3 regions of the Streptomyces sp. NPDC107522 genome follow, and region 1 is predicted to be linked to each of the others. Evidence: riboswitches for the same ligand, from Rfam matches in the RefSeq annotation. Region 1 holds a riboswitch; each other region holds the start of a gene.
What was found. A riboswitch is a leader RNA that binds a small molecule or an ion and turns the genes downstream of it on or off. The one in region 1 is predicted to bind cyclic di-AMP.
Positions count from the first base shown of each region.

Region 2: another riboswitch for cyclic di-AMP. It lies ahead of ACZ7L6_RS29555 (M23 family metallopeptidase); the one in region 1 lies ahead of ACZ7L6_RS02665 (M23 family metallopeptidase).
Region 3: another riboswitch for cyclic di-AMP. It lies ahead of ACZ7L6_RS27400 (M23 family metallopeptidase); the one in region 1 lies ahead of ACZ7L6_RS02665 (M23 family metallopeptidase).

Region 1 covers NZ_JBVKAU010000001.1:611,633-621,512, forward strand. The annotation lists gene ACZ7L6_RS02640 (aspartate aminotransferase family protein) at 1-1,244, shown strand, start outside; gene ACZ7L6_RS02645 (helix-turn-helix domain-containing protein) at 1,320-1,991, shown strand; gene ACZ7L6_RS02650 (DUF6126 family protein) at 1,988-2,107, shown strand; gene ACZ7L6_RS02655 (tyrosine-protein phosphatase) at 2,159-2,956, opposite strand; gene ACZ7L6_RS02660 (alpha-galactosidase) at 3,137-5,218, shown strand; cyclic di-AMP (ydaO/yuaA leader) riboswitch at 5,526-5,683, shown strand; gene ACZ7L6_RS02665 (M23 family metallopeptidase) at 5,688-6,641, shown strand; gene ACZ7L6_RS02670 (DUF6250 domain-containing protein) at 6,816-7,529, shown strand; gene ACZ7L6_RS02675 (SGNH/GDSL hydrolase family protein) at 7,640-8,458, shown strand; gene ACZ7L6_RS02680 (TetR/AcrR family transcriptional regulator) at 8,617-9,237, opposite strand; gene ACZ7L6_RS02685 (Glu/Leu/Phe/Val dehydrogenase dimerization domain-containing protein) at 9,558-9,880, opposite strand, start outside.
Region 2 covers NZ_JBVKAU010000011.1:16,490-26,369, reverse strand. The annotation lists gene ACZ7L6_RS29575 (dihydrofolate reductase family protein) at 1-783, shown strand, start outside; gene trmB (tRNA (guanosine(46)-N7)-methyltransferase TrmB) at 844-1,740, shown strand; gene ACZ7L6_RS29565 (PrsW family intramembrane metalloprotease) at 1,908-3,236, shown strand; gene ACZ7L6_RS29560 (aldo/keto reductase) at 3,360-4,304, opposite strand; gene ACZ7L6_RS29555 (M23 family metallopeptidase) at 4,495-5,520, opposite strand; cyclic di-AMP (ydaO/yuaA leader) riboswitch at 5,532-5,689, opposite strand; gene ACZ7L6_RS29550 (PP2C family protein-serine/threonine phosphatase) at 5,923-7,011, opposite strand; tRNA gene ACZ7L6_RS29545 (tRNA-Met) at 7,157-7,230, opposite strand; gene lhgO (L-2-hydroxyglutarate oxidase) at 7,571-8,779, opposite strand; gene ACZ7L6_RS29535 (MFS transporter) at 8,995-9,880, opposite strand, start outside.
Region 3 covers NZ_JBVKAU010000009.1:121,271-131,150, reverse strand. The annotation lists gene ACZ7L6_RS27415 (bifunctional acetate--CoA ligase family protein/GNAT family N-acetyltransferase) at 1-1,994, opposite strand, end outside; gene ACZ7L6_RS27410 (HPr family phosphocarrier protein) at 2,172-2,453, shown strand; gene ACZ7L6_RS27405 (GntR family transcriptional regulator) at 2,622-3,320, opposite strand; gene ACZ7L6_RS27400 (M23 family metallopeptidase) at 3,607-4,404, opposite strand; cyclic di-AMP (ydaO/yuaA leader) riboswitch at 4,417-4,581, opposite strand; gene ACZ7L6_RS27395 (M16 family metallopeptidase) at 4,794-6,182, opposite strand; gene ACZ7L6_RS27390 (M16 family metallopeptidase) at 6,179-7,558, opposite strand; gene ACZ7L6_RS27385 (DNA gyrase/topoisomerase IV subunit A) at 8,027-9,880, shown strand, end outside.

The DNA.
Region 1 (9,880 bases):
GCGCGTACTTCTGGGACGCGGACGGCGACGACTACCTCGACATGCTCGCCGGGTTCGGGGTGATGGGCCTGGGGCGCCACCACCCCGTCGTCCGTAAGGCGCTGCACGACGTCCTCGACGCCTCCCTCGCCGACCTGACCCGCTTCGACTGCCAGCCGCTGCCCGGGCTGCTGGCGGAGAAGCTGCTCGCGCACAGTCCGCACCTGGACCGGGTGTTCTTCGGCAACAGTGGGACGGAGGCGGTGGAGACCGCGCTGAAGTTCGCGCGGTTCGTCACGGGGAAGCCGCGGGTGCTGTACTGCGATCACGCGTTCCACGGGCTGACCACCGGTTCCCTGTCCGTCAACGGGGAGTCCGGCTTCCGGGACGGCTTCGCCCCGCTGCTGCCGGACACGGCCGTACCGCTCGGTGACCGCGACGCCCTGGCACGGGAGCTGAAGAAGGGCGACGTGGCCGCCCTCATCGTCGAGCCGATCCAGGGCAAGGGCGTGCACGAGGCCCCGCCCGGATATCTGCGGGCCGCCCAGGAAATGCTGCACCGGCACAAGGCGCTGCTCATCGCCGACGAGGTGCAGACGGGGCTGGGCCGGACCGGCGACTTCTACGCCTACCAGCACGAGGACGGGGTCGAGCCGGACCTGGTGTGCGTGGCCAAGGCGCTCTCCGGAGGCTATGTGCCGGTGGGTGCCACCCTCGGCAAGGACTGGATCTTCAAGAAGGTCTACTCGTCCATGGACCGCGTCCTCGTCCACTCGGCGAGCTTCGGCTCCAACGCGCAGGCCATGGCGGCCGGGCTCGCCGTGCTGTCCGTCATGGAGAACGAGCAGATCGTCGCGAACGCGCGGGCGACGGGGGAGCAGTTGAAGTCCCGGCTCGCGGCGCTGATCGACAAGTACGAGCTGCTCGCCGACGTCCGTGGCCGGGGCCTGATGATCGGCATCGAGTTCGGGCGTCCCGACTCGCTGAAGCTGCGGAGCCGCTGGACCATGCTGCAGGCCGCGCGCAAGGGCCTGTTCGCGCAGATGGTCGTCGTACCGCTGCTGCGGCGGCACCGCATCCTCACCCAGGTCTCCGGGGACCACCTGGAGGTGATCAAGCTGATCCCGCCGCTGATCATCGGTGAGCGGGAGGTGGACCGGTTCGTCGACGCCTTCACGGACGTGATGGACGACGCGCACAGCGGTGGCGGACTGATGTGGGACTTCGGCAAGACGTTGATCAAGCAGGCGGTGGCCAACCGGTGAGTCGGCGGCAGTTGGGCTTTTGCCTCAGAGGCAAGAAATTTGCCGATGGGGCAAACCTTCGGCTGAATGGAGAGTATGAGCTCTCCCGAGACCGAGACCGAGGCCGAGGCCGAGGCCGAGCCGGAGCCCGGTGTCGCCGCCGAGCCGGCGAACGCGCCGGCCGAGGCCCTTCCCGCGGTCGCGCCCCAGCTCCGCGCGCTGCGCCGCCGCGCCTCCCTCACCCTGGAGGCCGCGGCCCGCGCCGCCGGGCTGTCGCCCGCCCACCTCTCCCGCCTGGAGACCGGGCGGCGCCAGCCCTCGCTGCCGATGCTGCTCGCGCTCGCGCGTATCTACGGTACGACCGTCTCCGAGCTGCTCGGCGAGACGGTCGCCGACCGGGACGCCGTCGTGCGCGCCGCCGACATGGAGCCGACCGCGGCCGGTGGTTGGACGTACTGGCAGGCGGGCGCGTCCGGGCGCGGGATGCAGGCCCTGCGGGTCCATGTGCCGTACGGCTCGCAGGGCGACATCGTGCGCGTGCACCCCGGCGAGGAGTGGCTGTACGTGCTCAAGGGGCGGCTGCGGCTGCGCCTCGGGGACACCATGCACCGGCTCGCTCCCGGTGACAGCGCGCACTTCGACTCGCTGACCCCGCACCGGATCGCCGCCCAGGACGAGGGCGGGGTCGAGCTCCTCTTCGTCCACACCCTGCTGCAGAGCCCCACGGCCACGCTGTGCCTGGGCCCCACCCCTGGAGAGACGCCATGAGCGACATGGAGGAGAAGTTCCCGCGCGCCCTGTGGGTGCGGCTCATCATCTACATCGCGGTGGGGCATCTCTTCGCGGCGTTCATCTACCTGCTGTTCGAGGCAGGAGCGAAGTAGCGGCAGGGATGAGGCAGAGGGGCGCGGCGGTCGCCCGGCAGCGGCCGGGGCTCAGTCGAGCAGCCGCGCGCGCAGTCGCTCGCGGGCCTCCGGGGTGATGCGCAGGCCCTGCTCCAGGTAGGTGTCGACGCCGCCCCACGTCTCCTCGATCGTCTCGAAGGCCGCCGTCAGGTACTCGGCGCGCGCGTCGAACAGCGGGCTGAGCAGTTCCATGACCTCGGGGGAGTAGGCCGAGGCGGCGCTGCTGCTGCGGTGCACCTTGTAGCGGCGGTGCTTGGCGTTGGACTCCAGGTAGTCGGCGAGGATCGCCTCGCGTTCGACGCCGAGGGCGAGCAGCGTCACGGCGATGGAGAGGCCGGCGCGGTCCTTGCCCGCCGCGCAGTGCATGAGGGCGGGGACGCTGTCCTGCGTGAGCGCCTGCAGTACCTGGGAGTGCTCGGTCGTGCGCTCCTTGATGATCCTGCGGTACGAGTCGATCATCCGGTTCGCGGCCTTGCCGTCCGCGAGGATCTCCCGCAACTGGTCGATGTCGCCGTCGCGCACCATCTTCCAGAACTCGGCGCCGTCCGCCGGATCGCTCAGCGGCAGGTTCACATTGCGCACACCCGGCAGCTCGACGTCCGGACCCTCGAGCTTCTGGTCGGCCGCGTTGCGGAAGTCGAAGATCGTGTGCAGGCCCAGGGAACCCAGGAAGGCGGCGTCCTCCTCGGTCGCGTGTGCGAGGTGGCCGCTGCGGAACAGCACCCCGTACCGCACCCGCCGTCCGTCCACGGTCGGAAGGCCGCCCACATCCCGGAAGTTGCGGACTCCGGCCAGCTCGGGCTCGGTCGACGGGATCTGCTGCGTCACGGGGGCTCCTCCCAGTCGGCCCCGCCGACGCGGCTCGGCGGTGCGGCCGACGGGGTGCGCTCTCGACCATACGACATGGATTCCTGGGGCAATGAGTTGTCCACAGGCGTTGCATCTGAGGCTCGCGGCCCGTGATGATGTTCCGGCTTGATCGGACCTGTTCGAATATGTGAGGGCTTGATGCTGGAGATCTCCGACCACGGGCGTACCTGGGTTCTTTCCGGGCCGACCAGCAGTTACGCCCTCCGTCTCACGGACGGCGACGAGCTGCTGCACATCCACTGGGGCCCGCGCATCGCGCTCGCCGACGCCGAGGAGCTGGCCGCCCGCCCGCTTCCGGCGTACCGGGGCTTCGAGTCCCAGCTCGACGGGCACGAGGAGTACCCGGTCGAGGGCGGCCCCCGCTTCGTACGGCCGGCCCTGTCCGTGCGCACCGACGAGCGGCGCGGCACCGAGTGGACCTTCGAGACGTACGAAACCGCGGGCGCCGCGGACGCAGAGGAGCTGCGGCTGCGGTTCCGGGACGGCGGGCTGGGCATCACGCTCCACTACCGGATGCGCGACGACGTCGTGGAGCGCTGGGTGACCCTGGACAACCAGGGGCCCGACCTGGAGCTGCTGCGCGCCGACTCGGCCACCTGGACCCTGCCCGACCGCGAGGACTGGCGGCTGTCGCAGTTGCACGGACGCTGGGCCGCGGAGTCCCGGCTGACGCAGTCGTCCCTCACCTACGGTGAGAAGGTCCTCGGCAGCCGTCGCGGCCACACCGGGCATCCGCTTCTGCCCTGGGTCGCGCTCGACACCGACGCCACCGAGGAGAGCGGCGAGGTGTACGGCTGCGCCCTCGGCTGGTCGGGCTCCTGGCGGATCGCGGTGGCCCAGCTGCCGGACGCACGCGTGCAGATCACCGGCGGGGTCGGCTACGACGACTCGGGGCTGCTGCGGCTGGCGGCGGGGGAGTCGTTCGTGACGCCGGTCTTCGCCGGGCTGTGGAGCGACGGTGGCTTCGGGGGCGCGAGCCGGGCCTGGCACGCCTATCAGCGCGCCCACGTGATCCCTGACGCCGATCAGGACCGGCCCGTGCTGTTCAACTCGTGGGAGGCGACCGAGTTCGACATCTCGGAGGAACAGCAGGGCACCCTTGCGCGGCGGGCCGCGGCCATCGGTGTGGAGCTGTTCGTCGTCGACGACGGCTGGTTCGGGGTGCGCACCAGCGACCGCGCCGGACTCGGCGACTGGACGCCCAACCCCGACCGCTTCCCGAACGGCCTCAAGCCGCTCGCCGACTACGTGCACGCCCTCGGCATGCAGTTCGGCATCTGGGTCGAGCCGGAAATGGTCAATCCGGACAGCGAGCTGTACCGCGGCCACCCGGAATGGGTGCAGTACCAGACCGGACGAAAGCGGACGGAGTTCCGCAATCAACTCGTACTGAACCTCGCACGCGAAGATGTCCAGGAGTACCTCTGGAACCAGCTCGACGGGCTCCTCTCCAGCGCCCCCATCGACTACGTGAAGTGGGACTTCAACCGCTGCTTCACCGACGCGGGCTGGCCCGGCGAGGTGTACCCGCAGCGGCTCTGGGTCGACCACGTGCACGCCTTCTACGCCCTGCTGGACCGGCTGCGCGCCGCTCACCCGGGTGTCGCCTTCGAGTCCTGCTCGGGTGGCGGCGGCCGGATCGACCTGGGTGTGCTCAGTCGTACGGACCAGGTGTGGACGTCCGACAACACCGACCCGCTCGACCGGCTCGCCATCCAGCACGGGTTCAGCCAGATCCATCCGGCGCGGGTCATGGCCGCGTGGGTCACCGACAGCCCGAACAACCAGCTCAACGGCAGGGTCAGCTCGCTGCGGTTCCGGTTCGTGAGTGCCATGGCGGGCGTGCTCGGCGTCGGCGGCGACCTCGCGCAGTGGACCGAGGCGGAGCTCGCCGAGGCGCGGGAATGGGTGGAGCTCTACAAGGAGATCCGGCCCCTCGTGCAGCGCGGAGACCTCTACCGGCTGCGGCCTCCGCGGGGCGGGCTGAGCGCGGTGCAGTACGTGCTCGGCGACGAGACCGTCGTCCTCGCCTGGCTCCAGGCGCAGAGCTACGGCGAGGCCGTACCGGCGCTGCGGCTGCGGGGGCTCGACCCGACAGCGTCGTATGAATGCCGCGAAACGGGCGAAGTTCACCGAGGTGCCGTATTGCTGCATCACGGACTGCGCACCGGATTGCGTGGCGACCTCGATGCGGCAGTTATCCGACTGCGTCGCATCTAGTGGTTCTGTCCGAATTGGCGCCTTCATTCCAACTCGCCCTGACCTGGGGAAAGCTGGAGCCGGGTCACGTGAGGAGCGTCATATTCGTGACCGAGCGTCGCCCGTCATGTTCACGTAATTCACGTGATTTTCAAGGGGTTTTGTGTCGGGCGACGCACCCATAATTCACTCAGGGTGACCGGGAATTCCCACAAGGGATCAACAGGAACGCATTCGGACGGAACCTCTCACTTGTTCCCGTGCGTCTTCCTCGCTTACGTTCGCCACCAATCCGGACGGACGCCGAATCCTGCCGCCGACCGGAGCCCGCACCGACTCACCCGACCATGGCAGGAGCGGGGGACCCACAGGTAGAACCGCCTGTTCCGGTCTCCGGAACAGGCTAGGGGTAAAGCCGCGTTCGCCGCGGCCGGGCATCTCCAGTCCGCACCCGACAGCTCACCTCGCAGGCGCCGGAGAGGAATTCGCCATGCCCGCGAAGGGTAAGCACCGCCGCCCGAAGTCCCCCCGCTTCACCCGCTCCATCGCCGTCGCCGGAACCGGCGGCGCCGCTCTCGCCCTCCCGCTCTTCGGGGCCACCGGCGCCCACGCCGCTCCTTCGCAGGCCGCTTCGGAAAAGGCCGTTCAGTCCCTTCCGGTCGCAGAGAAGAAGGTGGCCGAAAAGAAGGATGCCGCGCAGAAGACGGCTGTGCGGACCTATGCGGTGAAGGTCGGCGACTATCTCTCGAAGATCGCCGACGAGCAGAACGTCAGCGGTGGCTGGAAGAAGCTCTACGCCGACAACCGCGAGGCCGTCGGCGAGAACCCGTCGCTGATCCACCCCGGTCTGAAGCTCACGATCGGCGGCAAGAAGGCCGCGACGAGCGCCCCCAAGTCGTCGCCGTCGTCCCCCTCTTCGTCCTCCTCGTCCTCGAAGTCGTCCTCGAAGCCGTCGTCGGACTCGTCCGCCGCGAAGTCCTCCGCCCCGAAGACGGCCAAGGCCGCCGAGAGCGCCGACACCGCCGGCGCCGCCAGTGGCTTCAGCGCCCCCGTCTCCGCGGCCTCCGTCGCCACCGCGTACAAGGTGGCGGGCAGCATGTGGTCGAGCGGCTACCACACCGGCGTCGACTTCGCCGCCGCGACCGGCACCCCGCTGAAGGCGGTCGGCGCGGGCACCGTCGTCTCCGCCGGCTGGGGTGGCGCGTACGGCAACCAGGTCGTCATCCGGCTCGCCGACGGCTACTACGCCCAGTACGGCCACCTCTCCTCGCTCTCCGTCTCGCCCGGCCAGACCGTGACCGCGGGGCAGCAGATAGGCCTCTCCGGCGCGACCGGCAATGTGACCGGCCCGCACCTGCACTTCGAGATCCGCACCACGCCGGACTACGGCTCGGACGTGGACCCGGTCGCCTACCTCCGCTCCAAGGGTGTCGCCATCGGCTGACCCCCGCCGAAGCCTCACCTGACACGCCACCGAAGGCCGGACCCCGATCCCCGGGTCCGGCCTTCGGTGTGTCCGGGTGTCGACAAAGAGGGGGTGATCGGGGGGGAGTGATCTCCGCTCGGCCGCTGCAAGCGCTTTCTGGCGCCTCAACGTCCCTATGAAGGAGTCCCGTTCGTGACGACCACGCGCAGAGCGTTCGGAATCCTGGCCGCCGGTGCCGCTCTGGGGGCACTGGCTCCCGCGGGCGCGGCGAGTGCCGCGCCCCACCGCAGGCTCGTCGCCCACGACGACTTCCGCCACGGCCTCGCCCAGTGGCTGACCGAGTTGCAGGACGGTGGCACGGTCACCGCGTCACGCGGTGTGCTGGAGATCGACGTGCCGAGCGGTGCGACGGTGTGGTTCAGGAAACGCCTCGAAGGGCCGTACGTCCTCGAGTACACGGCCACCGCCGTGTCGGAAGGCGGGGCCAACGACCGCGTGTCCGACCTCAACAACTTCTGGAACGCCACCGACGTCCGTTCCCCGGACGACCTGTTCGCCACGCGCCGGGACGGTGCGCTCGCCGAGTACGACTACCTCAAGACCTATTACGCCGGTTACGGCGCCAACTACAACACCACGACGCGACTGCGCCGGTACGTCGGCGAGGCCGGAGTCCGCCCGCTGATCCACGACTACACCGAGCCGCTGCTGGTGCCCAACCAGCCCAACCGGGTCCGTGTCGTCTCCGACGGGGCGACCGTGCAGTGGTGGAACAACGGACGGCTCGTCTTCGACTACGTCGACCAAGAGCCTTACCGCAGTGGGCACTTCGCGTTCCGGACCGTTTGGAGTCACTTCCGGATCAGCTGCTTCCGGGTGTGGCGGTTGAGCCCACAACGCCCCTGATCAGAGGAGTATTCCAGGTTTGGCCAACACTTTAGGAGTGGCTTATCTCACCGCGCGTCAACCCTTCCTTACGGTCGCGTAGGTCACATTCGAAGGTGAATCATGCCTGTGTGGCAGGCGATTCGAAGAGTGACAGCAGATCAGAGATCGGGTCGTACGTCGCGGTGGGGGACAGCTTCACCGAGGGCGTCGGCGACCCCGGCCCCGACGGGGCGTTCGTCGGCTGGGCCGACCGGTTCGCGGTACTGCTCGCGGACCGGCGACCCGAGGGCGACTTCAAGTACACCAACCTCGCCGTGCGCGGCAAACTGCTCGACCAGATCGTGGAGGACCAGGTCCCGCAGGCCCTGGAACTGGCCCCGGACCTGGTCTCGTTCTGCGCGGGCGGCAACGACATCATCCGGCCCGGCACCGACCCCGACGAGGTGGCCGAGCGCTTCGAGCGGGCTGTCGTCCGGCTCACCTCCGCCGTCGGCACCGTCATGGTGACTACCGGCTTCGACACCCGTGGCGTGCCCGTGCTGAAGCATCTGCGCGGCAAGATCGCCACGTACAACGGCCATGTGCGGGCCATCGCCGACCGGTACGGCTGCCCCGTCCTGGACCTGTGGTCCCTGAAGACCGTCCAGGACCGCCGGGCCTGGGACGACGACCGGCTCCACCTGTCTCCCGAGGGGCACACGCGCGTGGCGCTCCGCGCGGGTCAGGTCCTCGGCCTGGAGGTTCCGGCCGACCCGGACCAGCCGTGGCCGCCGCTCCCGCCCCGCGGCACCCTCGAGATACGCCGGGACGACGTCCACTGGGCGCGCGAGTACCTGGTGCCGTGGATCGGACGGCGTCTGCGGGGCGAGTCGTCGGGCGACCATGTGACGGCCAAGGGGACGCTGTCGCCGGACGACATCAAGATGCGGATCGAATCGGTGGCTTGAGACGGTGCCTCGGCGGTGTGGGCCGTGCCCTGTTGGAGGGGGTGCGGCCCACGCGGCTGTCGTGGCCGTGGTGAACCGGACGGGGTTGTTGTGGCCGTGGTGAACCGGACGCGGCTGTCGTGGCTGTGGTGAAACCGGGTGCCCTGCGATCGGCGACCTCACCGCGCCGACGCGGTCAACGCCTCCCGCTCCAGCCCCAGTTCCCGGGCGAGCGCCTCGTCCACCCACTCCTGGGCACGCGCGCGTGACACCGCGCCCGGGTACGACGTCAGCTGTACGGCGAGCCCGTCGAGCAGAGCCGTGAGCCGTAGGGCCGTGCCGGCGGGGTCGGGGCAGCGGAACTCGTCCGCGGCCACGCCCTCCACGATGACCTCGGCGATGGCGGCCTTCCACTGCCGGTCCAGTTCCCTTGTGACCTCCTGCAGCGCGGGCTCGCGCAGCGCCGCCGCCCAGCCCTCGATCCACAGCCGCCAGCCCTTGGCCTGCCCGGTCGGCGCGTACCAGCGCACCGCCGCCCGCAGCCTGCGCAGCGCCGTCGTACGGCGACCGAGGAGCCTGCGCAGCCGGGCCAGGTCGCCCTCGGCCGCATGGGTGAACGCGGCCGCGACCAGCTTCTCCTTCGTGGCGAAGTGATAGAGCACCAGCGCGTTGCTCACCCCGAGTGCCGAGGCCACGTCGGCGATCCTGACCGCCGCCACGCCCCGCGCCTCTATCTGCTCCACGGCGGCCCGCAGCAACTCCTCACGCCGCTCCGCCACGCTCAACCGCACTCTACCCACTCCGTCACCCTAGGCCCTGTCGGCCAATTCCCGCCTGCCCGGCGGCGCCTGGCACGCACGCTCGCCGCGGTCGAAACGCCCACGTGACCTCTCCCCGCCCCCGCGCGAACCGGCTTCGCCGAGCTCTCGCGGGGACCCCCATCGCCGCCGGCCGGGCCCGCCCTCCGGGCGGACGACGGGAGTTTGCCGACGGGCCCCAGCCTCGCCAAGGGCCATTCCCGAGCCCTCCCCGGGCCGTTCCCGTGCTGTGGTCGGGCGCAGGCCCTGTCCGCCCGTAACCGAGGTCGAGTAGTGGCTGTGCGCCGCGCGTGGTGACGGCGTCACCGGTGCCAGCCGAACCGTTCGGCGATCACTGGCAGCCGGTCCGCCGCGATGGCGTGCGCGGCGGACCGGGGTGATGTTCCGTCGGCCTCGGCGCGGGCGAGGGTGAGGTCGGTCAGGGCGCGCATCGAGCGTCTCGTGTGGGCGAAGGCCTCGTCCGCGTCCGCGCCGATGTCGCCGAACAGCGTCCACCACCACCAGGCGTTCGTGGCCGAGTTGACCACGACGTCCGGCAGTACCGTGACGCCCCGCTCGGCGAGCAGCTCCTCCGCCTCGGGCCGTACGGGCATGTTGGCCGCCTCGGCGATCCAACGGGCCGTGA
Region 2 (9,880 bases), on a different contig from region 1:
CTGCGGCGGGCGCCGGTCGCGGCGGACGTGGTCGCGCTGGGCGCGGAGCTCGACTGGCGCGGCCTGCTGGAGCACCTGCGCGAGGTGCGCGGGGTGGAGCGGCTGATGGTCGAGGGCGGTGGCACGATCCACACGCAGCTGCTCCAGCAGGGGCTGGCGGACGAGCTGCAGCTGGTGCTGGCGCCGCTGTTCGTGGGGGACCCGGACGCGCCGCGGCTGTTCGGGCCGGGCGGGTACCAGGGCGGACGGCTGCGCCTGCTGGAGACGCGGCGGATCGAGGACGTCGTGCTGATGCGCTACGAGCCGACGGCGCCGGGCGCCGGAGTCCTCCCTGCCGCGGCCGACCGGCACTGGCTGGCCTTGGCGTGCGAGCTCGCCGCGCAGTGTCCGCCGTCGGATACGGCGTTCAGTGTGGGGGCGGTGGTCGTGGCCGCCGACGGGACCGAGCTGGCCCGCGGGTACTCCCGGGAAGGGGGCGATCCGGTGGTGCATGCGGAGGAGGCGGCGCTGGCGAAGATCGCGCCGGGGGATCCGAGGCTGGCGACCGCGACGGTGTACAGCAGCCTGGAGCCGTGCACGCGCCGGGCGTCCCGGCCTGTGCCTTGTGCGCGGCTGATCCTGGAGGCGGGGGTACGGCGGGTGGTGACGGCTTGGCGGGAGCCGGACACATTCGTGGCGGGGGCCGACGGGAGCGGTGTGCTGGCGGGGGAGGGGGTGGACGTCCTGGTCCTGCCGGAGTACGAGGAGCGGGCGAAGGCTCCCAACGGTCACCTGCTGACCTGATCCGGCTGCCGGACGGGCTGAAACCTGGTGCCGCGCCGTCCCCGTAAAATCGATCCCACTGTGTCTGACTCCCTCAACGCCCCAGAAGCCGACGCCCCCGGCACCCCCGGCATCCCCGAGCAGCCCGGCGCCTCCGAGCAGCCCGGCGCCTCCGAGCAGCCCGGCCTCTCCGGCGAGCATGCCCCTCACCTCCCGGGTGTCTCTATTCGGCACACCCGGGCCAAGGGCGAGCCCCGGTTCCCGGACGGGCCCAAGGCCGATCCCGCCGGGTCGCACTTCGAGCGGCGGATCCGGAGTTTCCAGCCGCGGCGGAGCAGGGTGACCGCGGGGCAGGCGGACGCGTTGCAGCGGCTGTGGCCCAAGTGGGGGCTGGACATCGACGGGCAGCGCGTCGTCGACCTCGGTGAGCTGTTCGGGAACAGCAATCCGGTCGTTCTGGAGATCGGCTTCGGGATGGGGGAGGCCACGGCCCAGATGGCCGCCGCCGATCCCGGCACCAACATCCTCGCCGTCGACGTGCACACCCCCGGTCAGGGCAATCTGCTGGGCCTCGCCGACCGGAACGGGCTCACCAACCTGCGCGTCGGCAACGGCGACGCCATCATCCTGCTGCGCGAGATGCTCGCCCCCGACTCGCTCGACGGGCTGCGCGTCTACTTCCCCGACCCCTGGCCCAAGAAGCGGCACCACAAGCGGCGCCTCATCCAGCCCGAGTTCCTCAGCCTCGCCGCGACCCGGCTGAAGCCCGGAGCCCTCGTGCACTGCGCCACCGACTGGGAGCCGTACGCCGAACAGATGCTCGAAGTGCTGACCGCACACCCCGACTTCGAGAACACCCAGGCCGACGGCGGGTTCGCGCCGCGTCCGCAGTCCCGTCCGCTGACCCGTTTCGAGGGGCAGGGACTGGACAAGGGTCATGTGGTGAACGACCTGCTCTTCCGCCGCGTACAGCGGTAGGAACAGCGGGAAGAACAGCGGGAAGAACAGCACTTACAAGAGCGCGTACAAGAGCACCGACAACAGCATCTGCAGGGCATCTAAAGCAGCATCGACAGCACCCCCACCGGCGCCGGAACCCCTCGCGCTGCTGCGGGCGGCGCCCCCGTCTCGTTAGGGTCAATGCCGTGGCCACCTGTCCCCCGTACCCGACGCACCCCACCGGTCCCGCCGGCGGCGCACTGCGGCACGCGCACTGGTGGCAGAAGCGCTGGGTGCGTTACGGCGCGCTCAGCACCCTGCTCGCGCTCTCCGGGCTGGTCATCCTCGCCCTGGTGCGTGAGCAGACCGGCACCGAAGGGTTCCTGGTCGGACTCGGGCTCGCCGTGCTGCCGGTGCCGCTGCTGGTCGCCTCCTTCCGGTGGCTGGACCGCGTCGAACCGGGCCCCTGGCGCAACCTGCTGTTCTCCTTCGCCTGGGGCGCCTGCGCGGCGGCGCTGATAGCGATCGTCGCCAACAGCTTCGCGACCAGATGGATAGCGACCGCGACGGCCGATCCGTCGCACGCGGACACCCTCGGCGCGACCGTCATAGCGCCCATCGTGGAGGAGACGGCCAAGGCGGCCGCCGTCCTGCTCGTCTTCCTCTTCCGCAGACAGGACTTCACCGGAATCGTCGACGGCGTGGTGATAGCCGGTGTCACCGCCACCGGCTTCGCCTTCACCGAGAACATCCTCTACCTCGGCACCGCCTTCGGCACCGACCAGCTCTCCGGCGACAGCGGCATCGCCTCCGTCACCGCGGCGACCTTCTTCGTCCGCGTCATCATGTCGCCCTTCGCGCACCCCCTCTTCACCGTCCTCACCGGCATCGGCTTCGGCATCGCGGCGCTGTCCGGCCCACGACAGCACCTGCGCCGCGTGCTCCTCCCGATCTCCGGGCTGCTGCTCGCCATGGGCATGCACGCCACCTGGAACGGCTCGTCGGCCCTCGGCGAGTACGGGTTCTTCGCCGTCTACGCGGCCTTCATGGTCCCCACGTTCGGCCTGCTGACCTGGCTCGTGATCTGGACCCGGCAGCGCGAGCTGAGGACCGTGCGCGAGGAACTGCCCGCATACGTCGCCGCCGGGTGGCTGACCCCGGGCGAGCCGTTCGCGCTCGGCTCGATGCGGGCCCGGCGGGTGGCCCGGCAGTACGCGCGGCGCCACGGCGGGCGGGAGGCGGCCCGGGCGGTGGCGCAGTACGAGGCGTACGCCACGTCGCTGGCGTTCCTACGGCACCGGGGGCGCCGCGGACGGGCCGGCGCCGACTTCGTCGTACGGGAACGGGAGTTGCTGCACGAGCTGTGGGGGCGCCGCGCTTTCGCACGCCCCGCGCTGAATGCCGCGCAGGTCTGGCCGACGTATGGATATCCGGCGCCGGGTCACTGGCAGCCGTACGGACAGATGTACGGACAGATGTACGGGCAGGGGTACGGAGGGGTGCCGTACCCCGCGTACAACCCGTATCGGACGTGACCGTAGTAGGCGGCGGGCGGGCCGGTGTCGGTCTCGCCCCCGCCGCCCCTACCCGTCCCGGCCTTCAGGGGCTGCGCCCCTCCGACCCCGCCAGGGGGCAGCACCCCAGGCGGGCTGAAGGACTCAGGCCGACGCGGCCGTCAGCTTCTCCAGCTGCCCGTCCGTCAGCCTCAGCTCCGCCACGCCCAGCAGTGCCGGCAGCTGCTCGACCGTCCGGGCCGAGGCGATCGGGGCCGCGACCGTCGGCCGGGACGCCAGCCAGGCCAGGGCCACCGTGGCCACCGGCGCCTCGTGGGCCTGGGCGATCTCGTCGAGGACGGCGAGCACGTTGCGGCCCCGCTCCGTCTCCAGGTACCTGCCGGCGCCCTGGGCGCGCGGGCTCCCCACCGTCGTACCGGCGCGGTACTTGCCCGTGAGGAAGCCGGACGCCAGGGCGTAGTACGGGACCGCCGCGAGGCCTTCCCGCTCGGCGAGGTCCTGGAGCTCGCCCTCGTAGGTGTCGCGGGAGACCAGGTTGTAGTGGGGCTGCAGGGCGACGTACCGGGCGAGGCCCTCGCGGTCGGAGAAGTCCAGGGACGCCCGCAGCCGCTCGGCGGAGATGTTGGAGGCGGCGATGTGCCGTACCTTGCCCGCCTTCACCAGCTCGTCCAGCGCGCCGATGATCTCCTCGACCGGGACTTCGGGCTTGTCGAAGTGGGTGTAGTAGAGGTCGATGCGGTCGGTGCCGAGGCGGCGGAGCGAGGCGTCCGCGGCGGCCTTGATGTTGGCGGCGGACAGGCCCTGGAAGTCGGGGTGCTGGCTGACCTTCGTGGCGATGACGACGTCGTCCCGGTTGCCGCGCGCCCGCAGCCACTTGCCGATGATGGTCTCGGACTCGCCGCCCGCGTTGCCCTCGACCCAGGCCGAGTACGAGTCGGCCGTGTCGATGAAGTTGCCGCCGGCCGCCGTGTAGGCGTCGAGGACGGCGAAGGACCGGTCCTCGTCGGCGGTCCAGCCGAAGACGTTGCCGCCGAGGGAGAGCGGGGAGACCTCGAGGTCGGAGGAGCCGAGCTTGCGAAGAGAAGTCATGCTCGACATCAACGCGCTTGGCGGAGCCCGGTCTTCCGGGACGCCCGCAAATTTCCCGTAAACAAGCGGACCCCGGCGCTCCGGAAACCGGCAGCCCTGACGTGGGGGGTAGCCGTCAGGACCGCCGGGGGATCGGAACCGGGATCAAAGGCCGGGGCATCCGAAACGCGGTCTCGGAAGCGGGTGAACCTCAGGGCGTGAGGCCCTTGCTCTGCAGCCACGCCATCGGGTCGATGCCGCTCGTGCTGCCGTCGGGGTGCACCTCGAGGTGGAGGTGGGCACCGGTCACGTTGCCGGTGGCGCCCACGCGGCCGATGACGTCGCCCGTGTTGACCTTCTGGCCCACGCTGACGCTGATCGAGGACTGGTGCGCGAACCAGAGCTCGGTGCCGTCGTCGAGGGTCAGCACGGTCTTGTAGCCGTACGAGCCGTCCCAGCCGGCGAACGTGATCGTGCCGGAGTGGACCGCCTTGATCAGCGTGCCGGACGGGGCGGCGAAGTCGAGGCCCGTGTGGTAGCCGGACGACCAGTAGGCGCCGGCCTGACCGAAGGTCGAGGTGATGGTGTACGAGGAGGTCGGCAGCGTGTACTGCTTGGCCAGCTCGGCGAGGCGCTCGGCCTCGGCCTTCTTGCGGGCCTCCTCCTCGGCCTTGGCCTTGGCGGCGGCGGCCTTGGCCTCGGCCTCCTTCTCCGCCTTGGCGGCCGCGGCGGCGGCCTCCTTCTCGGCGGCGGCGACCGCTTCGGCGGCGGCCTTGTTCTGGATCTGGTCCTGCTGCTGCTCGACCTGGGCGATGATCCGGGCCCGCAGCGCCTCACCGGCGTCGCTGGTGCCCTGGGTGGTCTCCTCGGTGGTCTCGCCCATGGTGCTCAGCGCGGTCGCGGAGTCCTCGGCGGCGGAGGAGTCGTCGTCGGAGATCAGCGGCAGGTCGGGCATGGTGATGGCGACCGGCGGCTTGCCGCTCTGCGCGCTGGCCATGCCGCCCGCGCCGACGGCGGCTATGACGCCGACGCCGAGAACCGTGGAGCTGCGCGCGAGTCCCCCGCCGCGCTGCTTGGCGACGCGATGCCTGCCACGGACCGGACGAATGGACTCCGCGGTGGGGTTCCACTCCTCGAACGGGCCCTCGTCGGTGCGGTAGCTGTCGTAGCCGAAGGTGTCGGTGCTGCGCTGACTCGGCACGAACGGGGCTTGCGTAGCAGGCCTGTTGGACGCCACGTGGGCGTACTCCTTTCCTTCCTTCTCGCCTACCGGGTTAGCTGACGGGTTCGGAGCAGGAAGGTCTCCTACGCGCGTATACCGTCCGTGACTTCACGGCGGAATCCGCGCGATTCACCCCAGGGTGGTGGTTCCCCGGCTCCCTTGCGGGATTCGGCGCGTGCGCACGGAGCCATCTCTTGTGACGGCTGGGACGACCGCGCTGCGTTATCGAACGTTAATAGACGCGAGGTGCGGATTCCAAGCTGTTCCGCTTGATCATTAACTATTTTCAGCGGGACTTAGGGGTCATGAGCGGCCTAAATCGGGCGAGTTGGCCGAGGCTCGGGAGCCACACAGGTATTGACGGTATGTCAGTTGTTATGCGGAGGGCGGTCGCCCGATCACCCTTGGTGAGAACGATCACGGTCGTCGTACGGCGATGAGGGCCATGTCGTCCGCCATCCCGTCCCCGGAGTGCCGGCGCACCTCCGCGGCGAGCGCACCGAGGAGCGCGGCCGGCTCGCGCTGTGCGTCGGCCCGCTGCCCCGCGAGACCCACCTCGGGGTCGTAGAACCGTCCGTTCTCGTCCCGCGCCTCGGACAGGCCGTCGGTGTACAGCAGCAGCGTGGATCCGCTCACGAAGTCGGCCTCCTCGGCCCGGTCGGGCCAGGCGCCGAGCTCCGCCATGCCCAGCGGCAGCGCGGGCTCGGTGGCGAGCAGCGAGCGCACGCTGCCGTCGGCGTACAGCAGCAGGGGCGGTGGGTGCCCGCGGTTGACGAGCCGCACGATCCCGTTGCCGTGCGGCAGCTCGGCGAGTACGGCGGTGGTGAACCCCTCGTAGGACTCGACTCCCTCGCGCCGCATACGCTCGCGCGCCAGCGCCCGCTCCAGCCGCTGTGCCACTGCCTCCAGAGTGGCCTCCTGCTCGGCGGCCTCCCGGAAGGCCCCGATGACGACGGCGACGGCCCCCACGGCACCCATGCCCTTGCCGCGTACGTCCCCCACGACGACCCGTACACCGTGCGGGCTGTCCTGCACGGCGTACAGGTCACCGCCGATGGAGGCGCCCTTCTGCGCCGCCTCGTACCTGGCCGCGATCTGGAACCCTCCGATCCGCTCGGCGGGCTCCGGCAGGACGGCGCGCTGGGCCGCCTCGGCGATCTCGCGTGCGGAGGCGAGGCGCTCGTTGCTGCGGCGGACGAGAAGGTTGATGAGGACGGCGAGCACGCAGACGACCACCACGGTGACCAGCTCGGTGATCACCTCCGCCCGGGGGAGGCCGCCGAGATGAATGCGGAGCCCGAGCAGTACGGCGAAGGCGACCAGGCCTGTGACGACCGTGCCGCGCTGCGTGTAGAGCGGGGCGGCGACCAGGGGCGCGGCGGTGAAGAAGGGGGCGCCGGTGAAATCCGTCGGGGTGGCGTAGTCGTACACGCCCCCGGCCCCGATCGACAGGGCCGGCAGCAGCCGGACGAACCGGCGTGCGTACGAGATCCGCCGTTCCTCCACGCCACCAGCGTTTCCGAAGCGGGGGCGGAGGGCGAGTGGGGAGGGCCGACCGGGCGAGTGGGGCCGACGGGAGTCGGGAGGGGGCGCGGGAGAAAAACACTCAGGGCCGGAACTGAACTGATCAGTTCCGGCCCTGAGCCTTCAGTAGCGGGGACAGGATTTGAACCTGCGACCTCTGGGTTATGAGCCCAGCGAGCTACCGAGCTGCTCCACCCCGCGTCGGTGAGTCCATAGTACGCCATCCGCAGGACTCGAAGCACACGGCTTTCCACGGCCTGCGTCTGACCAGCACTTCCGGCCTGTCTGGCGCTCGAGGAGAAGGCGCCGCCATCCCTGGCCCCCGCCCACCCGTAGGGGCTTCCGCTTCTCGACGCCGGTCCGCGTCATTCAGCCCGTCCGGCGTTTGAGGACGAGGCCCTTTCGGGGCCGAAGCGGGGGTCCAGGGGGCGGCAGGCCCCTGGCGGGGTGGAAGGGGCGGAGCCTCTTCAGGATGGGACGGGTAGGGGCGGCGGGGGCGAGAAAACCCCAGGCAGCCGGCACCGGCACCGCACCCACCCGCTCAAACACCCTCCAGCACCGCCACCACCCGCCGCGCAACCTCCCGCCCGATCGGCAGCGAGGCCGTAGCCGCAGGACTCGGCGCATTCAACACATGCACCGCCCGAGCCCCCTCCCTGATCAGAAAGTCATCCACCAGCGACCCGTCCCGCAACACCGCCTGCGCCCGCACCCCCGCCGCCGCAGGCACCAGATCATCGGACGTCACCGCAGGCAACAACCTCCGCACCGCCTCCGTGAACGCCCCCTTGGACACCGATCGCCGCAGCTCCCCCGCCCCGTACCGCCAGTGCTGCCGAGCCATCCGCCACACCCCGGGCCAAGCCACGGTCACCCCGACCTCCCGCGGCCGTACGACCCCCCACCCGTACCCCTCCCGGGCCAGCGCCGGCACCGCGTTGGGCCCGATGTGCACATCCCCGTCGATCCCGCGCGTGAGATGCACCCCGAGGAACGGGAACGCCGGATCCGGCACCGGATACACCAGCCCCCGCACCAGCTCGGGCCGCGCCAGCGAGTAGTACTCGCCCCGGAACGGCACGATCCGCACCCCCGGCTCGTCCCCTGTCATCCGGGCCACCTCGTCGCAGTACAGCCCGGCACAGTTCACCAGCACCCGCCCCCGCACGACGTCCCCGCGCGTGGTCCGTACGGCGACCCCCAGCTCCGCCCGCCGGTCGACCCGCTCGACCTCGGCGCCGTACCGGATCTCCGCCCCCGACGCCTCGGCCAGCTGCCGGGCGACCCCGACGAAGTCGCACACGCCCGTCGTCCCGACGTGTATCGCCGCGAGCCCCCGCACCTCGGGCTCGTACTCCGAGATCTGCGCGGCGCCCAGCTCCCGCACCGGAATCCCGTTCTCCCGCCCGCGCTGCACCAGCGCGTGCAGCCGCGGCAGCTCCTCCCGCTCCGTCGCGACGATCAGCTTGCCGGTGACGGCGTGCGCGACGCCGTACTCCGCGCAGAACTTGACCATCTCGGCGGCGCCCCGCACCGCGTACCGCGCCTTCAGCGACCCAGGCCGGTAGTAGATCCCGCTGTGGATGACCCCGCTGTTGCGCCCCGTCTGATGCCGGGCGGGCCCCGGCTCCTTCTCCAGCACGGTCACCCGCGTCCCCGGCGCGGCACGCGTGATCGCGTACGCGGTGGACAGCCCGACGATCCCCCCACCGATCACGAGCACATCACAGTCGTAGCCGACAGACCGCACCTGCCCCGCCACCTGCACCACCTCCGGCTTCGATAGTGCACTGCGCCACTGACAACGCCTTCAAACCCAGGGGACTGCAGCGCCGGAAAAGGGGCGCGGGACTCTGCTGATATGCGGCCCCACCCGCGTGGGCGCGATCAACCACGGACAACCTGCACCTGCAAGCGACAAAAACCAGGCAGACGAGAAGGCACCCGCCCCCCGAAGCGGAGCGCTCACGCCGGAGCCATGAGAAGCGGCCGAGCCCGCTCCCGCAACTCCACAACCCGCGGCTCGTCCCCATACGGCTCAAGCCGATGAAGAAGATCCTTCACGTACTCGGTAGTGCGCGCAGAAGATATCCGCCCCGCGACCTCCACCGCCCGCACGCCCTGCTCGCACGCCGCATCGAGATTGCCCGACTCGAGCTCGGCGACCGCCGAAACGACGAGCCGCAGCCCGTGCGACCGTACGAACTCCTCCGTCGGCTTCGACAGCGCCTGCTCCGTGAACCGCCGCACCTGCCGTGGAGCCTTCAGGTCCCGATAGCACTCGGCGGCGTCCGCGGCGAACCTGTCGTAGGAGTAGAACCCGAGCCAAGACGGATCGTTGTCACCCTCCCGGGACCGTTCGAGCCAGCCCTCCGCCGCCTTCAGCGCGGCTCCCGCCGCCTGCGCGTCACCCGCGCGTGCGTGCGCGCGTGCCTCGACGAGCCGGAAGAAGCTCATGGTGCGGGCCGTGGCGAGGCCACGGTTGCGTTCGAGGGCGGCCTGCGCGAGGTCGACGCCCTCGTCGCCGAAGCCCCGGTAGGTCGCCTGGAGCGACATCGACGCCAGGACGTACCCACCGAGGGGTACGTCGGCCGCCGCGCGCGCGAGCCGCAGCGCCTGGATGTAGTACCGCTGGGCGGCCTCCTGCTGACCGGTGTCGAAGGCCATCCACCCGGCGAGCCGCGTGAGTTCGGCACTCGCCCCGAACAGGGCACGGCCCACCTCGTCGGAGTACGAGCCCAGCAGCAGCGGTGCCGCCTCCACCCGTAAGCACTCGGGCACCATGGACGAACGCCAGTCGCCGCCTCCGTACTTGGAGTCCCAGCGCCTGGCGTCCTCGGCGGCCTCCCGC
Region 3 (9,880 bases), on a different contig from region 1:
ATGAGGCGCGGGGCGTTCTCATCGGTGTCCGGCTGTTCGGGCTGCGGGTCGGCCGGGAAGTCCAGGGGGCGGAAGGGGTGGGCGCGGCTCGCGGTGCCGGGCGCCTTCGTGCCCGCCTTGGGGGCAGTGCTCGCCGCGGCCGACAGTGCTTCCGCGAGGCCGCCGAGCTCGACGTGCACGACCAGCACCGGCTTGCCCGGCACGCGCTCGGCCGCCGACCTCAGGGCCTGAGCCAGCTCCGCATCGCCGGTCGACGCGTCCCCGATCGCCGGTATGGCGGTGACGACGACCGCGTCGCACGTCTCGTCGGCCAACGCGCGCGACAACGCCGCGTGGAAGTCCGCCGCCGACGCCCCCGTCGTCAGGTCCAGCGGCGGCAGCGGCCGCAGCCCCTCGGACAGGCACGCGTCGTACGTCAGCAGCCCCAGCGACTCGGAGTTCCCCAGGATCGCCACGCGCGGCCCGGCCGGCAGCGGCTGGCGCGCGAGGAGCAGCCCCGCGTCCACCAGCTCGGTGATCGTGTCCACCCGGATCACCCCGGCCTGCCGCAGCAGCGCGGACACGGTGGCGTGCGGCAACCGCGTCGCCCGTACCGCGTGCCCTTGCGGCGCCGCGCCGCCGTGCCGCGCCCCCTGCACCACGACCAACGGCTTCGCGGCCGCCGTACGCCGGGCGAGGCGGGTGAACTTGCGGGGGTTGCCGATGGACTCCAGGTACATCAGTACGACATCGGTGTCGGGGTCGTCGTACCAGTACTGCAGGACGTCGTTGCCGGACACGTCGGCCCGGTTGCCGGACGAGACGAAGGTCGACACACCGGTGACGCCGGTCACCCCGCCGCCGCGACGGTGCAGCCGGGACAGCAGTGCGATCCCGATCGCACCGGACTGCGCGAACAGCCCGATGCGTCCCGGGCGGGGCATCTGGGGCGCCAGTGAGGCGTTCAGGCGGACGCTCGCCGCTGTGTTGATGACCCCGAAGGCGTTCGGCCCGATGATGCGCATACCGTACGCGCGCGCGTGCCGGACGAGCGCACGCTGCCGCTCGCGGCCGTCGGGCCCGCTCTCGGCGTACCCGGCGGAGACCACGACCAGCCCCTGCACGCCGTGCTCACCGCACTCGGCGACCACCTCGGGGACGTGCTCGGCGGGCACGGCGACCACCGCGAGGTCGACCGGCCCGTCGATGTCCCGCACGGAGCGGTGGGCCGGCACTCCGTCGAGCTCCTTGAGGTCCTCCGGCAACGCCTTGTTCACGGCGTGCAGCCGCCCCGTGAACCCGGCGTCCCTGATGTTGTCCAGGACGCTGCGGCCCACCCCGCCCGGCATGCGGCCGACGCCGATGACGGCTACGGAACCGGGCACCAGCAGCCGCTGCACGGATCGCGCCTCGGCGCGCTGCTCGCGCGCGTACTGCACGGCGAGCGAGCGGTCCGTCGGCTCCAGGTCGAACTCCAGGCGTACGACGCCGTCCTCGAAGCTGCGCTTCTGGGTGTACCCGGCGTCGGTGAACACCTTGATCATCTTGGTGTTGGCGGGCAGCACCTCGGCGGCGAAGCGGCGGATGTCGCGCTCGCGGGCGACGGCGGCGATGTGTTCGAGGAGGGCGGAGGCGACGCCGCGGCCCTGGTGGGCGTCCTGCACGAGGAAGGCGACCTCGGCCTCGTCGGCGGGTGCCGACGCGGGCGTTCCGTCGGGGCCGATCCGGTCGTAGCGTACGGTTGCGATGAACTCGCCGCCCACCGTGGCCGCGAGTCCCACCCGGTCCACAAAGTCGTGGTGCGTGAAGCGGTGGACGTCCTTCGCGGACAGACGCGGGTAGGGCGCGAAGAAGCGGTAGTACTTCGACTCGTCCGACACCTGCTCGTAGAAGCTGACCAGACGCTCGGCGTCATCAACGGTGATGGGGCGGATGCGTGCGGTGCCGCCGTCGCGCAGCACCACGTCGGCTTCCCAGTGGGCGGGGTACTCGTGCCGGTCCGAGGCGCTCTGCATGGGGCCAGAGTACGGCTCGCGTCCGACAACGGCGCGAGGCAGTCTGTGGAGGACGTATGTCGGGTCGAGGCCGCGACCCGACGGTCACCTCAGGAGGGGCGGTTTGTCCCTCCCGGCAGGCTTCACGCGTGTGGGAAACTGGTCTAGACAACCCTGAACACCGAAGGGCAGCATCACATGGCTGAGCGCCGCGTCAACGTCGGCTGGGCCGAGGGCCTTCACGCCCGCCCCGCTTCCATCTTCGTCCGGGCCGCCACGGCCGCAGGTATCCCGGTGACGATCGCCAAGGCCGACGGCAACCCCGTCAACGCGGCCTCCATGCTGGCCGTCCTGGGCCTGGGCGCCCAGGGCGGTGAGGAGATCGTCCTCGCCTCCGACGCCGAGGGTGCGGACGCCGCCCTCGACCGTCTGGCGAAGCTGGTCTCCGAGGGCCTCGAGGAGCTGCCCGAGACGGTCTGAACGGACCGGTCGGATCTCCGCGGTTAGCGGTGAAGCCGCGTCTGCCTTTCCGGCGGACGCGGCTTCGCTGTTTTCGAGCAGCAGTCACAGGAATTCACCGCGGACCCGAAAAAGGGCAGCGGAAATTCCCCGCCGCCGAATATCACCTCTTTGTATACGGCGCCCGTGTTAATGCCGCAGGCTCGGCATGTTTACGGGATGTTGCGAATTCCTCACACGCTCCGCGCGATCAACGCCGCCGGAGCCGAAGCGCAGCCGGTGCGCGGCAGTCGAGCGCTCGGTGTGCAGCGCCGTGATCGCCCGGGCGCGCTCGCCGTCGCCGCGCGCCACCGCGTCCACGATCGCGCCGTGCTCGGTCCAGTACTCCACGGGATCGGCCGGCGACTCCACGGCGTACATCCAGGCGATCTTGTGCCGCAGCTGGGTCAGCATCGAGGTCAGGGCGGGGCTGCCGGAGGCCTGGGCGAGCGTCTCGTGGAACCAGCCCCCCAGGGAGCGCAGGTCGTCGCTGTTCCCCCTCCGGGCCCGCTCCTGGCCCAGCCTGACGAGGCCGCGCAGCACCTTCAGATGGGCCTCGGTGCGCCGCTGGGCGGCCCGGGAGGCGCCGAGCGGCTCCAGGAGGCCGCGCATCTCCAGCAGGTCGGAGGCCTCCTGCTCGGTCGGTTCGGCGACGCACGCGCCCGCGTGCCGCCGGGTCACCACGAAGCCCTCCGCCTCCAGGGTGCGCAGGGCCTCCCGCACGGGGACGCGGGAGACGCCGTAGCGGCGTGCGAGGAGTTCCTCGGTGAGCCGGCTGCCGCGCTCGTAGACACCGGCGACGATGTCGTCCCGGATCGCCGTGCATACCGAGTGCGCCGGAATACGCATGACCGACCTCCGCTTTAATCCCCGTGAAACGTCGACGAATGACGTGTGTTGAGTGACTCTATGGCAACCGGCCGGAATTTCCGACGGCGGGTCGGAATCCAGGGATATTTTTTGGACAGCGGATCGTCTCAGAAACGCCGAAAGCCCCGGCTCGGGGAGCCGGGGGCTTCGGGGTTGCGGTGCAGCGTGAGCCGGGAGCTTCGCGGTTGCGGTGCGTCGCGAGGCGGGGCTTCGGGACTGCGGGTGCTTCGTGCGGCGTGGCTTCGGTGAGACGCCGAGTGAGGCGTCAGACGTTCACGCCGTGCGAGCGGAGGTAGGCGGCGGGGTCGATGTCGGAGCCGTACTCCGCCGTCGTGCGGGCCTCGAAGTGCAGGTGCGGCCCGGTGACGTTGCCGGTGGCGCCGGACAGGCCGATCTGCTGGCCGGGCGTCACGGTCTGCCCGACCGAGACGCCGATGGACGACAGGTGGCCGTACTGGGTGTACGTGCCGTCGTTCATCTTGATCACGACCTGGTTGCCGTACGCCCCGCCCCAGCCGGCCTCCACGACGGTGCCGGCTCCGACCGCGTGGACGGAGGTGCCGCTGGCGGCGTGGAAGTCGACGCCGGTGTGGCTGCCGGAGGACCAGACGGCGCCGCCGGCCTTGTAGCCGGTGGAGATGTACGAGCCGGCGATCGGGGCGACGTAGGACAGCAGGCGCTTGCGCTCGGCCTCGCGGGCGGCGCGCTCCTTGGCCTCGCGCTCCTTCTTGGCCTTCTCGGCCGCCTTCTTGCGCGCGGCCTCCTCGGCGGCCTTCTTGAGGGCCGCGGCCTCCTTGGCGGCCTGCTCCTGTGCGGCGGCCTGGGCGTCGATCTGGTCGGCGATCGAGTTGTCGACGGTGATGACGGGGATGAGGCCCGTCTGCTCCGCGGCCGGTTCGGCGGCGAGCGCCGGGGCGGCCAGGGTGCCTATGACGCCGGTGGCGGTGAGCGCGGCGACGCCGGCCGCGCGGGCCGTGGTGCGCTCGAACCGGCCGGGCCGGCGGTGCTTCCCAGTGGGACGCTTCTTCTCGGTGGACTTCCCGGTGGCGCAGCTGAACGCCATGAAGTGGCTGATCCTTTCCTTCCCTCTCGCCTACCGGGTTAGCTGACGGGTTCGGAGCAGGAAGGTCTCCTACGGGCCCCCTCGCTGGCGCGCGGGCGTCCGATTCACCCCAGGGACTACGGGTGGGTCCCCGGCTCCCCTGGCTCGCGCCGTACGGGGACTCGGCGATGGCTGTCCGGTGCCGCGGGCGCGGCGCACTGCCTGACGGACAGCCCGGAAGACGCTAAACGGGGCATCTTTCAATCCCCAAACGGATCACGGCTTTTGTAGCGCATCCCACAGGCAATACAGGCAACCTCTCCCTCAATTCGGGCATAAGGGGGCCCTGGTGACTCTTCCGTCACCAGGGCCCTACGCGCGCGTGCCGCTGTGCGGCGCTTGCGTGTCCTCTACTCGGCTGCCACGACGGTGACTTCGCCGATGCCGAGCGCCTCCACGGGCTCCCGGATCTCGGCCGCGTCGCCGACGAGGATCGTCACCAGACGGTCCACTGGGAACGCGCTCACGGCCGCGGCGGTGGCCTCGACGGTGCCGGTCGCGGCGAGCTGCTGGTACAGCGTCGCCTGGTAGTCGTCGGGCAGGTGCTGCTCGACCTGGTCGGCCAGCGTGTTCGCCACGGAGGCGGCGGTCTCGTACTTCAGCGGCGCCACCCCGACGAGGTTCTGCACGGCGAAGTCCCGCTCGGCGTCGGTGAGCCCCTCGGCGGCGACGCCGCGCAGCACCGTCCACAGGTCCTGCAGCGCGGGACCGGTGTTCGGGGTGTCGACGGAGCCGCTGATGGCGAGCATCGCCGCGCCGGTGCCGTCCGGGGCGGAACGCAGGACCTGTCCGAACGCGCGCACGCCGTAGGTGTAGCCCTTCTCCTCGCGCAGGACCTTGTCCAGCCGGGAGGTGAGGGTGCCACCGAGGCAGTACGTGCCGAGCACCTGCGCGGGCCACACGCGGTCGTGCCGGTCGGGGCCGACGCGGCCGATCAGCAGCTGCGTCTGGACGGCGCCGGGACGGTCCACGATGACGACACGGCCGGTGTCGTCGGCGGTCACCGGCGGGACGGGGCGAGGCTCGGCCGCACGGCCGGTCCAGGCGCCGAGGGTGTCGCCGAGCAGGGCGTCGAGGTCGACGCCCGTGAGGTCGCCGACGACCACGACGGTGGAGGTGGCGGGGCGGACGTGCCGCTCGTAGAAGGCGCGTACGCCCGCGGAGTCGATGCCCGCGACCGTGTCCTCGGTGCCCTGGCGCGGGCGGGACATGCGCGAGGTCGCCGGGAACAGCTCCTTCGAGAGCTCTTTGGCGGCGCGGCGCGAGGGGTTCGCCATCTCATGCGGGATCTCGTCGAGCCGGTTGCGCACCAGGCGCTCGACCTCGGCGTCGGCGAACGCGGGCGCCCTGAGGGCGTCGGCGAGCAGGTCGAGCGCCTTCGGCAGACGGGAGACCGGCACCTCGAGGCTGACGCGCACGCCGGGGTGGTCGGCGTAGGCGTCGAGGGTGGCGCCGCAGCGCTCGAGCTCGGCGGCGAACTCCTCGGCGGTGTGCTTGTCGGTGCCCTCGGACAGGGCGCGCGCCATGATCGTGGCGATGCCGTCGAGGCCCTTCGGCTCGGCGTCCAGGGGCGTGTCCAGGAGCACCTCGACGGCGACGACCTGCTGGCCGGGGCGGTGGCAGCGCAGGACCGTCAGGCCGTTGTCCAGCTTGCCGCGCTCGGGCGCCGGGAACGCCCAGGGCCGGGCCTCGCCGGCCTGGGGCTGCGGGTGGAACTCCATGCTGGCGAGCTCGGTCACTGCGCCGACTCCTCGTTCTCGTCGGTGGTCTCGGCGGTTGCGGCGTCCTCGGCGGCGGCTTCCAGGTCGTCGGCCTCGCCGGCGACCGGCTCGTACACGAGCACCGCGCGGTTGTCGGGGCGCAGGCGGGCCTTGGCGACGGCCTTGACCTCATCGGCGGTGACGTCGAGGACGCGCTGCACGGCCGTGAACGCGAGCTGCGGGTCGCCGAACAGGACGGCGTACCGGCACAGTTCGTCGGCGCGGCCCGCGACCGTGCCGAGCCGGTCCAGCCACTCGCGCTCCAGCTGGGCCTGGGCGCGCTCCATCTCCTCGGCGGTCGGGCCCTCCGCGGCGAAGCGGGCGAGCTCCTCGTCGACGGCCGCCTCGATCACGGGCACCTCGACATCACCGGAGGTTTTCACGTCCAGCCAGCCCAGGGAGGGCGCCCCGGCCAGGCGCAGCAGGCCGAAGCCCGCCGCCACGGCCGTACGGTCACGCCGTACGAGCCGGTTGTAGAGACGGGAGGACTCGCCGCCGCCGAGGACGGTCAGCGCCAGGTCGGCGGCGTCGCACTCGCGCGTGCCGTCTGTCGGGAGCCGGTAGGCGGCCATCATCGCGCGCGCGGGGACGTTCTCCTCGACGACCTCGCGCAGCTGCTCGCCGATGATCTCGGGCAGCGAGCCGTCGCGCGGCTCGGGCTTGCCGTCGTGGGCCGGGATGGAGCCGAAGTACTTCTCGACCCAGGCGAGCGTCTGCTCCGGGTCGATGTCGCCGACGATCGACAGGACGGCGTTATTGGGCGCGTAGTAGGTGCGGAAGAACGCGCGGGCGTCCTCCAGGCTGGCCGCGTCCAGGTCGGCCATCGAGCCGATCGGGGTGTGGTGGTACGGATGTCCGTCCGGGTACGACAGGGCGGTCAGCTTCTCGAACGCCGTGCCATAGGGGACGTTGTCGTAGCGCTGGCGGCGCTCGTTCTTGACGACATCGCGCTGGTTGTCCAGGTTCTCCTGGTCGAGCGCCATCAGCAGGCTGCCCATGCGGTCGGCCTCCAGCCACAGCGCGAGCTCCAGCTGGTGGGCGGGCATGGTCTCGAAGTAGTTGGTGCGCTCGAAGCTGGTCGTGCCGTTCGGCGAGCCGCCCGCGCCCTGGACGAGCTCGAAGTGACCCGTGCCCTTCACGCTTCCCGAGCCCTGGAACATCAGGTGCTCGAAGAGGTGGGCGAGTCCGGTACGGCCCTTGACCTCGTGGCGGGAGCCGACGTCGTACCAGAGGCAGACCGCCGCGACCGGCGTGAGGTGGTCCTCGGAGAGCACTACCCGCAGGCCGTTGGCCAGGCGGTGCTCCGTCGCGGTGAGGCCGCCGGATTGTGCCTCCGGTGTGGCCGTGTGACCCATGGGCAAGGTGTCCTTCCGGTCAAGTGCACTGCGTTGTGTCGAGCAGTTCGTGCTCAGTTCCTGCCACTGTATGCAGCGTCCGAAGGGTCGGCGAAGTTCCCGGTCACAACGCCGTGCCGGGACGCCCTCCTCGACGGCCTCGGGCAGGTACCCGGCGATCACTCCGGGGAGTGAACGGTCGCGCGGCGCGGACTTGCCGTCGCGGGGTCCGAGCGCACCGGTGAGGTCGGTTGCCCGCCCCCTGCGCGAGCTGTCCCCCGTTGCAAGAGGAGTGACCGTAGATGCGGTTGATACCGAATCCTCCCCGTCGGATGCGGAGGACCAGGGGCGTCGGCGACACTTCTCGAACCCCTGGCGGGAGCCCAACATCGGGTCCTGGTCGGTGGTTGTCAGTGCCGCGGTCCACAATGGTCCGCGTCAGACCCGTCAAACGCTCGCGCGACCAGCAGACAGAAGGAGCCGGCAGCGATGGCCCGCCGCAGCACGAAGACCCCGCCGCCCGACGACTCGTACGAGGAGAGGATCCTCGACATCGACGTCGTCGACGAGATGCAGGGCTCCTTCCTCGAGTACGCGTACTCGGTCATCTACTCCCGCGCCCTGCCGGACGCCCGCGACGGTCTCAAGCCGGTGCACCGTCGCATCGTCTACCAGATGAACGAGATGGGCCTGCGCCCCGACCGCGGCTATGTGAAGTGCGCCCGCGTCGTCGGCGAGGTCATGGGTAAGTTGCACCCGCACGGCGACGCGTCGATCTACGACGCCCTGGTGCGCATGGCCCAGCCCTTCTCGATGCGCGTCCCGCTGGTCGACGGCCACGGCAACTTCGGCTCGCTGGGCAACGACGACCCGCCGGCCGCCATGCGGTACACCGAGTGCCGGCAGGCCGCGGCGACGAGCCTGATGACCGAGTCGATCGACGAGGACACGGTCGACTTCAACCCCAACTACGACGGCCAGGAGCGGGAGCCGGTGGCCCTGCCCGCCGCCTTCCCCAACCTGCTGGTCAACGGCTCCTCGGGCATCGCGGTCGGCATGGCCACCAACATGCCGCCGCACAACCTCTCCGAGGTCATCGCGGCCGCCCGCCACCTGATCCGCCACCCGAACGCGGATCTGGACGCCCTGATGAGGCACGTCCCGGGCCCCGACCTGCCCACGGGCGGCCGGATCGTAGGCCTGACCGGCATCCGGGACGCGTACGAGACGGGCCGCGGCACCTTCAAGATCCGCGCGACGGTCGAGATTGAGACCGTGACCGCCCGCCGCAAGGGACTGGTGATCACCGAGCTGCCCTTCACGGTCGGTCCGGAGAAGGTGATCTCCAAGATCAAGGATCTGGTCGGCTCGAAGAAGATCCAGGGCATCGCCGACGTCAAGGACCTCACCGACCGCGCGCACGGCCTGCGCCTGGTCATCGAGATCAAGAACGGCTTCGTGCCCGAGGCGGTCCTGGAACAGCTCTACAAGCTGACGCCGATGGAGGAGTCCTTCGGCATCAACAACGTCGCGCTGGTCGACGGCCAGCCCCTCACCCTGGGCCTCAAGGAGCTCCTGGAGGTCTACCTCGACCACCGCTTCGAGGTCGTCCGGCGCCGCAGCGAGTTCCGCCGCAGCAAGCGGCGCGACCGCCTGCACCTGGTCGAGGGCCTGCTCACGGCGCTCGTCGACATCGACGAGGTCATCCGCCTGATCCGCTCCAGCGAGAACAGCGCGCAGGCGAAGGAGCGCCTGATGGAGCGCTTCTCCCTGTCCGAGGTGCAGACCCAGTACATCCTCGACACCCCGCTGCGCCGGCTCACCAAGTACGACCGCATCGAGCTGGAGGCGGAGAAGGACCGGCTGGGCCAGGAGATCGCCGAGCTGACCCGGATCCTGGAGTCGGACGCGGAGCTGCGCAAGCTGGTCTCCTCCGAACTGGCCGCGGTGGCGAAGAAGTTCGGCACCGAGCGGCGTACGGTCCTGCTGGAGTCGGCGGGCGCCCCGGCCGCCGCCGTGCCGCTGCAGGTGGCGGACGACCCGTGCCGGGTGCTGCTGTCCTCGACGGGGCTGCTGGCCCGTACGGCGAACGGCGATCCCTTCGCGGAAGCCGAGGACGCCAAGCGCGCCAAGCACGACGTGATCGTCTCGGCGGTGCCGGCCACGGCCCGTGGTGAGGTGGGCGCGGTGACGTCCGCGGGCCGTCTGCTGCGGATCAACGTCGTCGATCTGCCGCAGCTGCCGGAGACCGCGTCGAGACCGAACCTCTCGGGCGGCGCGCCGCTGTCGGAGTTCGTCTCCCTGGCGGACGGCGAGACTCTGGTCTGTCTGACCACGCTCGAC